3 regions of the Modestobacter versicolor genome follow, and region 1 is predicted to be linked to each of the others. Evidence: riboswitches for the same ligand, from Rfam matches in the RefSeq annotation. Region 1 holds a riboswitch; each other region holds the start of a gene.
The links. Region 1 has a riboswitch for cyclic di-AMP ahead of FHX36_RS17255 (C40 family peptidase). Riboswitches for the same ligand answer to the same signal wherever they lie in the genome.

Region 1 (4,041 bases):
GCCGCCCACCGGCACCCGCCAGCGGCCGGTCCCGTTGCCGACGAGGTGGTACAGGAAGCAGCGGCCGGCCAGCCCGTCGGCGGCGTGCACGTCGGCGAACGTGCCGATCAGGCCGTCGGTGAGCGCGATGCCGCGCACCTCGTCGTCGGCCAGGTGGTCGGCGACCACGTCGGCCAGCGGGCGCTCGCGCAGGTCGTGCCAGATACCCGGGTCGCGCAGCCGGGCCGCCAGCTGCGCCGCGCTGGGCAGCGGCTCGGTCAGCGTCGGGGCCAGGTCCTCGGCGAGGGTGGCCAGCCGGCCGTAGAACCGCTGCCACCCGGCCAGCTCGGCGTCGGAGCCGGTGAGCTCGCGGAACGACGCGGCGGTGGCCGGCCCCTCGTCCCGTTCCACCAGCAGCGTGCGGTGCCGGCCGTCGCGCACCAGCGGGGTGGCCGAGGCGACCGACCGGTCCAGCAGCCGCACCGGCAGGGCCAGGTCGCCGACGATCCGGTCGGGCAGCAGGCTGACCAGGTAGGAGTACGCGGACAGCCGGACGTCGACCCCCGGGAACACCTGCTGGCTGACCGCCGCGCCACCGAGCACGTCGCGCCGCTCCAGCACCAGCACCGACCAGCCGGCGCGGGCCAGGTAGGCCGCCGCGGTCAGGCCGTTGTGGCCGCCGCCGACGACCACGGCGTCGTACCGGGCGGCGGTCACGCCAGCTCCCGGGCGAAGAAGACCGCGTACGGGTCGTCGGCGCCGACGTAGTGCCCGAAGGCCTCGACCGGCCGGTAGCCCGCCGACGTGTAGAGCGCGACCGCCTCCGGCTGCCGCACCCCGGTCTCCAGCCGCACCGTCGTCCACCCCCGGCGCAGCGCCTCGGCCTCCAGACCGGCCAGCAGCAGGCGGGAGACGCCGCGGCCGCGCGCGGCCGGGACGACGTACATCCGCTTCACCTCCGCCTCGCTGCCGCCGAGGGGGCGCAGCGCACCGCAGCCGATCGGCGTGCCGTCGTCGTCCCGGGCCACGAGCACCACCGCGACGTCCGCGGCGGAGGGCGGCACGCCGGGCTCGCCGGCGCCGTCGTAGCGGAGGCGCACCTCGGCCTGCTGGGCGGCGGTCAGCTCCTGGACGGCGGGGTCGTCCCACGCGGCGGTGGTGAGGTGCGGCACACGCCCGATCATCCAGGGGCGGGGTGCACCTGCTGCAGCAACCCCCAGACGAAGCAGGCACGGGTGCCGTCGGGGAGGTGGACCTCCCAGCGGGTCACCACACCGGGGTCGACGTCGACCGCCCCGTCCAGCGCGGAGACGTCCTCGACGACGTGCTCCCACACCCGGAGCCCGGCACCCGCAGGCGGCACCGGTGAGCCCGGGGCGCGGACCAGCTGCTCGTGCAGCACCGGCCCCGCGGGGTCGGAGAGCACCTCCCACCACAGGTGCGGCCACAGCGGCAGCGGCCACCGCCGGACCTCGAGGTCCAGGTCGCCGAAGCGACGGTCCTCACGTTCTTCCGGCGGGCCGAGCACCGCGGTGCGCAGATCGACCCCGCGCGGCGCTCGCTGTGCGTGGTGGAGTGCTTGCCAACGAGTGTGGGCGGCATGGGCCTCGGCGCGGTCGGCACCCAGCCTGGGCAGCGCGTCCGCGACCAGGTCAGGTCGCGTGTCGGCCATCCGGCGCAGCAGCACGAGGCAGAACTCCCGCCGCGCCAGGCCACGCACCCGGCGAGCCTGTCACGCCGCGTGAGCGTGTCGGAGCACACGCCAGGAGTTTCTGCACAAATCCCACCGAGCCGTTTGTCATCTCCAGCTACCCCACCTACGGTGGGCGACGGTCCGGACGGGCAACGCAGCCACCCACCCGGGTGACGACCGTCAGGACCGCCGCCGAACCACACCGCCCCGCAGCGTCACCGCGGGCCGTGGACCGGGGACCCACCGCAGCACTGGGGTGAAGCAGCAGACCCTCCCAGGGGGGCGCGCCGCCGGGTGTCTTCCCACCCGAACCCGTCAGCTAACTCGGTAGGCGGCAGGTGGAAGAAAGGACACACCCGCCGAACATGGCGAGTTCGCACCGCTCTGCCCGTCGTGGCCGCACCGGCCGTCGGGCCCTCCTCACGCTCGCCGTCGCCGGCGGCGTCGTCCTGGCTCCGCTGCCGGCCGCTGCCGCGCCGGACCAGCCCACCACCTCGCAGGAGGCCGCCGCGCTCGTCGCCGAGCGCGCCCACGAGCTCGAGGTCGTGACCGAGCGCTTCAACGACGCCCGCGTCCAGTTGGCCGACGCGCAGACCGCCGCCGAGGAGGCCGGCCAGCAGGCCGAGACCGCCAAGGCCACCGTCGCCACCGCCCGCGGCCAGGTCGTCGAGGTGGCGCGCAGCGCCTACACCGGCGACAGCCTGAGCACCCTGCAGGCGATGCTGAGCAGCGACTCCGCCGACGAGCTGCTCGACCGGGTCGGCACCCTCGGCACCATCGCCGACCACAACAACGAGCTGCTCGCCGCGGCGCAGCAGGCGACCGAGGACGCCGAGGCGGCCGAGGCCGCCGCGGCCCGGTCGACCGCCGACGCCCAGGCCCTCGTCGACCAGGTCACCGCGCAGCAGGCCGACCTGAACTCCCAGATCGCGGAGTACCAGGCGCAGTACGACCGGCTCTCGGCGCAGGAGAAGGAGGCGGCCCTGGCCGCCGCCGCAGCCGCGCACGCCGCCGAGGCCGCCCAGGCCACCGAGCGGTCGACCCCGGCCGCCTCGCGGGCCGACCGCCCGCAGGCCGCCGGCTCCGCCCCCGCCCCGGCCGCCGCGGCTCCGGTCGTGGCCGGCAGCGGCGCCGCCGCCACCGCGGTCAGCACGGCGATGGCGCAGATCGGCAAGCCCTACGTCTGGGCGGCAGCCGGTCCGAACAGCTTCGACTGCTCCGGCCTCGTGCAGTACGCCTACGCCGCCGCCGGCGTCTCGCTGCCGCACTCGAGCCGGTCGCAGGCCGCCGCCGGTCAGGCCGTCTCCCGCGACCAGCTGCAGCCGGGCGACATCCTCGCCTTCTACAGCCCGGTCAGCCACGTCGGCATCTACATCGGCAACGGCCAGATGGTGCACGCCCCGACCTCCGGTGACGTGGTCAAGGTCGTCGACATCGACTACATGGGCTCGATCACCGCGATGCGCCGCGTCGGGTAAGACCCAGCACGTCGCACGTCGCACGGTGCCCCGGTCGCCCCTGGTGACCGGGGCACGGTGCTGCCCGGGGCGCGAGCCAGCTCACACAGGCCGGCCCGGCACCATGGACCCACCCCGCCGGACGCCTGACCGAGGAGCGCCATGCCCGCCGCCCTGACCGACTCGCGCACCGTCGCCCGGGTGTTCCGCGTCGTCGCGATCGCCGAGGCGGTGTCCTGGGTGCTCCTGCTGGCCGGGATGTTCGTCAAGTGGGTGCTGAAGACCACCGAGGTCGGCGTGCAGGTGGCCGGTCCGGTGCACGGGGCGGTGTTCGTCGCCTACGTCGTCGTCGCGCTCGTCGCCTGGCGGGTGCTCGGTTGGTCCCTCGGCACCGCGTTCCTCGCGCTCGCCGCCTCGGTGCCGCCGCTGTGCACCGTCTGGTTCGAGCGGTGGGCCCAGCGCACCGGCCGGCTCCCGGTCGGCGCGACCGCACCCGCCGCGGCTGGCTAGCCTCCGCGCATGGCCGAACCGGTGCTGCCCTCCACCGCGCGCACGCTGCTCGCCCGCACCGCGCGGGTGCAGCGCGACGGGCGCGCGCCCAGCCTGGTCGCCGGCGTCGTCCGCGACGGCGGGCTGGCCTGGTCCGCCGGGCGCGGGGACGTGGCCGAGCCGCACACCGACGTCCAGTACCGGCTCGGTTCGATCAGCAAGACGGTCACCGCCGTCGCGGTGATGCGGCTGCGCGACGAGGGCCGGCTGGGCCTCGACGACCCGCTCGAGGAGCACGTCCCGGGCACCCCGCTCGGCGACCGCACCGTCGGCCAGCTGCTGTCGCACCTCGCCGGCGCCACCTCGGAGAGCCCCGGCGGCTGGTGGGAGCGGGTGCCCGGCGGGTCGCTGGAGGAGCTGCGG
Region 2 (4,041 bases), 3.4 Mb from region 1:
CGGCTGGTCGGCGCTGCGCTCGACGCTGGCGTTGATGCCGATGGCGCTGCTGATGATGGCCGCCTCCGGCCTCGCCCCGCGGCTCGCCGCACGCATCGGCAGCCGGCTGACCATGGCCGCCGGGATCCTGCTGGGCGAGGGCGGGCTGGCACTGATGGCCACGTTCGTCTCCGTCGAGGGCGGCTACCGCTCGGTGCTGGCGGGTCTGCTGGCCATGGGGCTCGGCATGGGCCTGTCGATGACCCCGTCCACCGAGGCGATCACCAGCGCGCTGCCGCGCGAGCGCCAGGGCGTCGCCTCGGCGCTCAACGACGTCACCCGCGAGCTCGGCACCGCGCTCGGCGTCGCGCTGCTCGGCGCGGTGTTGTCCGCCGGCTACCGCAGCTCCGTGGAGTCCCGGCTGGCCGACGCGGTCGACCTGCCGGACGGCGCCGCGGAGGCCGCCCGGGCCGGGGTGGCCAACGCGCTCGCAGTGGGCGGGGAGTCCGGGGCGGCGGTCCGGGCAGCCCAGGAGGCGTTCGTCGACGGCTGGCAGCAGGCGATGTGGGCCGGCGTCGCGGTGACGGGAGTGCTGCTCGTCGTCGTCCTCGCCCGCGGACCCGAGCGCTCGGTCGGGAGCGGCGACGACCGCGGCCCGGCATGATCGCCGCCATGGACGACGCTGCTCCCCCGCGCACCGACCAGGCAGTCCTCGACGACCTGCGGGCCCGCCTCCGGGCGTACCGCGCGGTCGAGGGCACCGGGGAGCACGGCTGGGACCGCGGCACCGAGCCCGGCTACCTGGCCGAGCTGCTCGCCTCCTGGGCCGGGGAGTACGACTGGCGGCCGCACGAGGAGCGGATCCGCGCGCTCCCGTGGCAGCTGGCCGGCGGGCTGCGGGTGGTGCACCAGCGCGCTGCCGACCCGGCCGCCCCCGCCGTCGTCCTGCTGCACGGCTGGCCCGACTCAGTGCTTCGGTACGAGCGGGTGCTGCCGCTGCTGACCGACGTCCACGTGGTCGTCCCGGCGCTGCCCGGCTACCCGTTCGCCGCCCCGCTGCCGGAGCGGGACCTCTCCTCGGCGGAGATGGCCCCGTACGTGGCCGCCGCGATGACCGAGCTCGGCTACGACCGCTACGTCGTCTCGGGCGGCGACATCGGCCGCTTCGTCGCGACGTCGCTGGCGCTCCACCGGCCCGACGACGTCGCCGCGCTGCACCTCACCGACGTGCCGCTGTTCGCCGCGTTCACCTCCGAGCCGGCGAGCGACGAGGAGCGCGACCTCCGCGAGCGGGTGACGCAGTGGCGCGCGGCGGAGGGCGGCTACATGCACGAGCACGCGACCAAGCCGCACACCCTCGCGGTCGCGCTCGGCGACTCCCCCGCCGGCCTCGCCGCCTGGATCGTGGAGAAGCTGCGCAGCTGGAGCGACTGCGGCGGGGACGTCGAGCAGGTCTTCACCCGCGACGAGCTGCTCACCTGGGTCACCGCGTACTGGGTCTCCGGGTCGATCGGGACGTCGTTCGCCCCCTACGCCAAGCAGAGCCCGCCGTTCGAGCGGATCGACGTGCCGACCGTGGTGCAGCAGTTCCCCGGCGAGCTCGTGCGGTCGCCGCGGTCGGTCGCCGAGCGGCTGTTCGACCTGCGCGGCTGGCGCGACGAGACCGCCGGCGGGCACTTCGCCGCCTGGGAGCGCCCCGAGGAGTTCGTGGCCGGCGTCCGCGAGGCCCTGGCCCTGGCCTGAGCCCGCACCCGACGGCGGCCTGTCGTCCTCCGGTGACGCAGCGTCCAGCCACGCGCAGGCACTGGCAGATGGGTCGAGCAGGGCTGCACAGCAGGGTCACCCGGAGTGAGCACGGGCCCGGCGGAACGGCTCGCAGGTCGCGTCCGGCGAGTCGCCCGGACGGCCTCGACGGCCGGGCGTGGCGCCGCCGTGGCGGTCACCGAGAGTGCGCCAGCAGCCCCTCGCGGCCGCGCTTACGTTCGTCGCGCCTGCCGGGGACGACGTCGCCGCCCCCCGTGGTGACACCCGTCGGGCACCGCCGAACCGGGCGCTGCCGAGCAAGGCAGCGCGTGCCCGGACCGGGGACCCATCGCAGTCCTGGGGTGAAGCGCGACCCGCACGCAGGTGCGGGCCGGCCGGGCGAGTTCCCCCGCCCGAACCCGTCAGCTAACTCGGTAGGCGGTTCCGGAGAACCAGGAGCACCGCTCATGCGCACGTCCGCACGCCCCCGCCCTGCCCGTTCCGGCCGCGGGGCGCTCATCGCCCTGCTCACCGGCGCCGGTCTGGTGCTGACCCCGATGACCGCCCAGGCCTCCGGTGGCCCCGCCGCCCCGGTCGCCGCCCCGGTGGCCTCCGTCGCCGCCCCCACCGCGGCGACCCAGGTCGCCGTCGACACCGCGCTGGCCCAGCAGGGCAAGCCCTACGTCTGGGCCGGGGCCGGCCCGGACTCCTTCGACTGCTCGGGCCTCACCCAGTTCGCCTACGCCGCCGCCGGCATCTCGCTGCCGCACTCGTCGCGGATGCAGTCGACGCTGGGCACGCCGGTCGCCCGCGCCGACCTGCAGCCCGGTGACCTGGTGTTCTTCTACAGCCCGGTCAGCCACGTCGGCATCTACATCGGCAACGGGCAGATGGTGCACGCACCGACCAGCGGCTCCGTCGTCAGCGTGGTCGACGTCGACCTGATGGGCGGCTTCAACTCCGCCCGCCGCCTGGCCTGACCGCGCACCCGTCCCGGGGGCTGCGTGCTGCGGCCCCCGGGACCGGGAAACGGGTCGAGACCGTCCGACCTGCCCCGTACCGTCCGGCAGGCTCGTTGCCGCTCGAACAGGAGACCCGCGTGACCCCCGCCCCGGACGGCGTCGTCCCCAGCCTCTCGCTGAACGACGTCGAGGACATCAGCGACGCCGTGCTGCTCCAGGCGCAGTGGAACGGCGCCATGCCGTACCACCGGGCGGCCGAGGTCCCCGGGGCCATCGAGGACCTGGGCTCGCTGCTGCCCGCCGGTGCGCGCGTCCGGCTGGACCAGCGCGCCGAGAAGTGGCGCGCGGTCCTCGCCGACGTCGGCGGCGGCATCGTGCACATCTCGGTGCGCTGGGGCATCAGCAACGTCTCCGTCGTCGGCCCGGACCTCGCCGAGGTCGAGGCGACCCTCGTGCAGGTCGTGGGCGCCGCCCGGGCCGCGGTCGCCGTCCCCGACGGGTCGGTGCGGATGCGCTTCTGGTCCGGTTCCGGCGACCACCCGGTCGAGTCCAGCCGCACGGTCGCGGCACCGGGCTGGGCGGCGGTGCAGGCGAACTACACCGGCGAGACGGCGGCGGGGCTCGCGCCGCTGATGCGGCTGTCGGACGTGCGCGGCCGCAGTGGGCGGCTGGTGCTGTGGCACGGCGCGCCGGGCACCGGCAAGACCACCGCGGTGCGGGCGCTGAGCCGGCAGTGGTCGGACTGGTGCGAGACGCACTACGTCACCGACCCCGAGCAGCTCTTCGCCAACCCGCAGTACCTGCTGGAGGTGGCCGGCGGCGACGAGGACGAGGCGCCGGCGCGCACCCGGCCGTGGCGGCTGGTGGTCGCCGAGGACTGCGACGAGTACCTGCGCACCGACGCCAAGGCGCGGGCGGGCGCCTCGCTCGGCCGCCTGCTCAACCTCTGCGACGGCATCCTCGGCCACGGCCTGCAGGTGCTCGTGCTGCTCACCACGAACGAGGACGTCGGCAGCCTGCACCCGGCGATCACCCGGCCCGGGCGCTGCCTCAGCGCGGTGGAGTTCTCCCCGCTCTCCCAGGCGGAGGCCCAGGTCTGGCTCGGGCCGGACAGCCCCGCACCGGCCGGCCGGCTGACCCTCGCGGAGCTGTACGCGCTGCGCGAGGAGCGCAGCCTGCCGGGCGGCAGATCGGTGCACGAGGTGGGCGGCTACCTCTGACCCGGCTGCCTCCGACCGGCTACCTCTGACCCGGCTGCCTCCGACCGGCTACCTCTGACCCGGCCGCCGGTCGGCCAGCCACTCGGCGAACGTCTGCCGGCCGCGGTCGGCGCCGGGGGCGGGCAGCAGCGAGCCGT
Region 3 (4,041 bases), 2.6 Mb from region 1:
GCACGGCGCGGCCGGGGATGCGCCGGATGGAGAAGGTGACCGGCCGGACCGACGACATGATCATCCTGCGCGGGGTGAACCTGTTCCCGACCCAGATCGAGGAGGTCGTGCTGCGCACCCCGGGGCTGTCGCCGCACTTCTCCCTGGAGCTCACCACCCGCGGCCGGCTGGACCACCTCACCGTGCACGTCGAGGCCCGCCCGGACTGCCCGGCCGACCGTCGCGGTCCGGCCGCCCGCGAGGTCGAGCAGGCGGTCAAGGACACGATCGGCACCAGCGTCGAGGTGGACGTCGTCGACCCGGAGACGCTGGCCCGGTCGGTGGGCAAGCTGCAGCGCCTCACCGACCGCCGGGAGCGCGGGTGACCGCCGTCCCGGCGCGGCGGGGGAGGCCGGGGCACTCGCTGGACTCGCTGCTGGACGTCGCTGTGGCGGTGTTCAACGAGCGCGGCTACGAGGCGACCAGCATGGACGAGCTGGCCGCCCGGCTCGGCGTCACCAAGTCCGCGATCTACCACCACGTGCCCAGCAAGGTCGAGCTGCTGCGGTTGGCCCTGGACCGCGCGCTGGACGCGCTCTTCGCCGTCCTCGACGAACCCGGCGCCACGTCCGGGCCGGCCATCGACCGGCTGGAGCACGTCGTCCGCGGCTCGGTGCGGGTGCTGACCACCCACCTGCCCGTCGTCACCCTGCTGCTGCGGGTGCGGGGCAACTCCGAGGTCGAGACCCAGGCGCTGCGCCGCCGGCGGGAGTTCGACCGGGTCGTCACCGACCTGGTCCGCGCCGCGGAGGAGGAGGGCGACGTGCGGCCCGACGTCGACCCGGCGGTCACCAGCCGGCTGCTGTTCGGCACCGTCAACTCGCTCACCGAGTGGTACCGGCCCGGGCGCGGGCTGGACGCCGACGCGCTGGCCGACGCGCTCGTCACCACCACCTTCAGCGGTCTGCGCACGGCCGCCCGCCCGGCCGCCGGCCCGGTCGCCGCGGAGCGGGGCCGCTGACCGACGTGTCGGCTTGCGGCTCGCCCGGCAGGAGCGGGACCGTTCCGGGACCGTCGCGGACCCACGGGGACCGGAACCACCGCGACCGCCCTGGGGGTGAGTCGGGATGTGGGAGCTGGCAGGGATCGCGGTGGCCTTCCTGGCCGTCTCGGTCGGCGTGGCCGCGCTGGCCCGCCGGACGACGGCCCGCTGGGAGCGGGAACGCGAACGGCGCGCCGAGCGGGCCCGCCGGCGGGCGGTGACCGACCCACCGGTCGGTGCCCGCGGCCGGCGCGAGGGGCACCGGCCCGGCGCGGCACTGCCGCGGCTGGCCCGGCACCTCGCCCAGCGGACGTCGTCCCGGCCGCCGGGCCGCTCCGGTGCGCAGCGCCCCGGCGGCGGGGTAGACCCCCCGGACTGAGCGGTCAGCGGTCCCGGGCCGCGGCCAGCAACCGCTCGACCTGCGGGGAGCGGCGGACGACGACCGGCCGCCCGGCGGACGCGGCCGCGTCCAGGTGGTCCAGCAGCAGGTCGAGCGCCGGTCCCGACAGGTGGGTGACCGAGCCGGTGTCGATGGCCTCGACCCGCGCCGGCTCGCGGCCGTAGCGGCGGAGGAAGGCGTCGACGGCGGCTCCGTCGACCTCGCCGGCCAGGCAGAGCACCCGCCCACCGGCGGTGTTGAACAGCCGGACGACGCCCCGCACGCCGGGGCCCGCGCTGGGCAGCGTCACCGGTCCAGTCTCGCCCCCCGGTCCGGCTCCGGCGAGCCCGGGCACCGCTCCTGGGGCCGGCAGCGCGACCCCCGCGACGCTCGTCACTCGACGAAATCCGCTGCGGATGATTGTCACGACTGCATAACGCCGTTACCTTTGCTGCGTCGGTTCGGTCATCACGTCCCCGTCCGGGGAGCCCGAGCAGACGCCGCCGAGTCGCCCTCCGGGGCGAGCCGGGGACCCACCGCACAACTGGGGTGAATCCAGCTCCCGGGCACCTGCCCGGAGCCGGTAGGGCTGCTTCCCGCCCGAACCCGTCAGCTAACTCGGTAGGCGGCGACCGGAAGAAGTGGAGAGCCGCCGGATGGCGTGCCCCTGTACCGCGCTGCCCAGCACGACCCTCCGCACCGGGGTGCGCCCCCGCACCTGACGCCGCTGCCCGCCGGTGACCCGCTCCCGGCGCCCGGCATGCCGGCCCCACCCCGCTGCACGGACCACCACCGCAGCCCGCCGCCCTCCGGGGCGCCGGCGCCGCGCCCGCACACCCTCGGAGCACCTCTCCCCATGGCACCCCGCACCACCACCTCCGGCCGCGCTGCCGCCCGCCGCGACCGGGCCTCCTCCGGCCATCGCCGCCCGCCCGCCGGCGTCCGCCGTCCGAGCCTCCTGCTCGGCGCCGCCGCGGCCGGGGCCGTGCTGGTCAACGTCCTCGTCGGCGCCGAGCCCGCCGCCCACGCCGAGGCCGGGGCGTCCGAGCAGCTCAGCGTGGCCGAGCAGCTCGGCCTGACCTCGCAGACCTCGACCGCCACCGACGCCCCGGACCTGGCACCGCTCGAGGAGCTGGCCGCCAGCCGCAGCAGCCGCGAGGCGGCGCAGACCGCCGCGCAGGCGTCGCAGGCTGCCGCCGACCAGGCGGTGCTCGACCAGCAGCGGGCCGCCGCGGAGGCCGAGGCCGCCCGGGTCGCCGCCGAGGCGGCCGCCGCCGCGCAGGCCGCCGCAGCAGCCGAGGCCGCGGAGGCAGCCGAGGCCGCGGAGGCCTCGGCAGCGCAGGCCGCCCCGACCGCCGCGGAGCGGGCCGAGAAGCCCGCGGCGACCAGCGGCGCCGCCCTGGCGACCGCGGTCGCGAAGATCACCAACAGCTCGGGCAGCGTCAAGCCCGTCGTGCAGGCTGCCGCCAACGCGGTCGTCTCCAACGTCCCGGGCGCGGCCGGCATCACCCTCGGCGGCACCCGGCCCAGCGCCACCGACCCCGGCGGCCACCCGTCCGGCCTCGCGCTGGACTACATGGTGATGACCAACAGCGCCCTGGGTGACGCGATCACGCAGTACCACATCGACCACTGGGACGAGCTGGGCGTGGAGTACATCATCTGGGAGCAGCGGATGCTCAGCTCGCCGGGTGGCTCGTGGAAGGCGATGGAGGACCGCGGGGGCACGACCGCGAACCACTACGACCACGTGCACGTGAACTACCAGGGCTGACCCGGCCGGGTCCGGCTGGACCCCTGCCGGGTCAGGCGGGGGCCAGCACCGCCCAGACGTGCTTGCGCCCGCCGTCGCTGCACCAGCCGTAGGCCGTCGTCAGGTCGGCGACCATCCGCAGCCCGAGCCCGCCGCGGGCGGGGTCCCGGTCGGGGTCCGGGTGCGGCGGGACGGTGGCCGCGGCGTCGGACACCACCAGCAGCCAGGACGACGCCGTGCGGCGGACCAGCCCGGCCACGGGAGCCCGGCCGTGCCGCAGCGCGTTGGACAGCAGCTCGTCCATCAGCAGGACCAGCCGCTCGTGCAGCTCCTCCTCCTGCTCGGCGGCCGCGTCCGACGTGTCGGCGACCAGCGAGCGGCGCAGCTCGCGCCGGATCAGCGGCAGCTCGGAGAGCAGCTGGGGCCGCCAGGACCAGCGGTCCTGGCCGGCGGGCGGGGCCTCGTGCGGCCAGCGCCCTGAGTTCTGCGTCGTCGACATGGTGCGGTGCCTCGCAGAGAGCCCGGCCAGCGGGTGCCACGGCAACTCTGCGGCCGCTGCTCGACCAGGTGACCGCGCCCGGGAGAACCGGAACGGGTCATCCCCTTTGTAGCCCTCCCGGCCCGGGAGTGCCACCGCGAGCCCGGAGCTCAGGTGCCGCAGAAGGTCCGGTAGGCGCCGAAGTCGGCCGGCGCCGGCTCGGCGTAGCGCTCCCGGCCGGGCCGCTCGACGAAGGGGTCGGCCAGCACGGCGAGCAGCCGGTGCAGCGGGTCCAGGTCGCCGTCGGTCCCGGCCGACAGCGCCTCCTCGACCAGGTGGTTCCGGGCGATGTAGACCGGGTTGACCCGGTCCATCGCCTCGGCGTCCGGTGCCAGCGCACGCCAGCGGGC

Region 2: it holds a riboswitch for cyclic di-AMP, as region 1 does, so the genes downstream of both, FHX36_RS22515 (C40 family peptidase) here and FHX36_RS17255 (C40 family peptidase) in region 1, are expected to answer to the same signal.
Region 3: it holds a riboswitch for cyclic di-AMP, as region 1 does, so the genes downstream of both, FHX36_RS04325 (VldE C-terminal domain-containing protein) here and FHX36_RS17255 (C40 family peptidase) in region 1, are expected to answer to the same signal.

What each region holds. Positions count from the first base shown of each region.
Region 1 covers NZ_JACIBU010000001.1:3,530,004-3,534,044, forward strand. The annotation lists gene FHX36_RS17240 (FAD-dependent oxidoreductase) at 1-696, opposite strand, end outside; gene FHX36_RS17245 (GNAT family N-acetyltransferase) at 693-1,163, opposite strand; gene FHX36_RS17250 (hypothetical protein) at 1,160-1,699, opposite strand; cyclic di-AMP (ydaO/yuaA leader) riboswitch at 1,853-2,021, shown strand; gene FHX36_RS17255 (C40 family peptidase) at 2,038-3,150, shown strand; gene FHX36_RS17260 (DUF3817 domain-containing protein) at 3,292-3,639, shown strand; gene FHX36_RS17265 (serine hydrolase domain-containing protein) at 3,649-4,041, shown strand, end outside.
Region 2 covers NZ_JACIBU010000001.1:124,261-128,301, reverse strand. The annotation lists gene FHX36_RS00595 (MFS transporter) at 1-643, shown strand, start outside; gene FHX36_RS00590 (epoxide hydrolase family protein) at 652-1,722, shown strand; cyclic di-AMP (ydaO/yuaA leader) riboswitch at 2,009-2,177, shown strand; gene FHX36_RS22515 (C40 family peptidase) at 2,190-2,702, shown strand; gene FHX36_RS00580 (DUF5925 domain-containing protein) at 2,822-3,904, shown strand; gene FHX36_RS00575 (SDR family oxidoreductase) at 3,953-4,041, opposite strand, start outside.
Region 3 covers NZ_JACIBU010000001.1:890,896-894,936, forward strand. The annotation lists gene paaK (phenylacetate--CoA ligase PaaK) at 1-365, shown strand, start outside; gene FHX36_RS04310 (TetR/AcrR family transcriptional regulator) at 362-1,000, shown strand; gene FHX36_RS04315 (hypothetical protein) at 1,107-1,400, shown strand; gene FHX36_RS04320 (hypothetical protein) at 1,405-1,710, opposite strand; cyclic di-AMP (ydaO/yuaA leader) riboswitch at 1,892-2,043, shown strand; gene FHX36_RS04325 (VldE C-terminal domain-containing protein) at 2,257-3,174, shown strand; gene FHX36_RS04330 (ATP-binding protein) at 3,206-3,652, opposite strand; gene FHX36_RS04335 (protein adenylyltransferase SelO) at 3,802-4,041, opposite strand, start outside.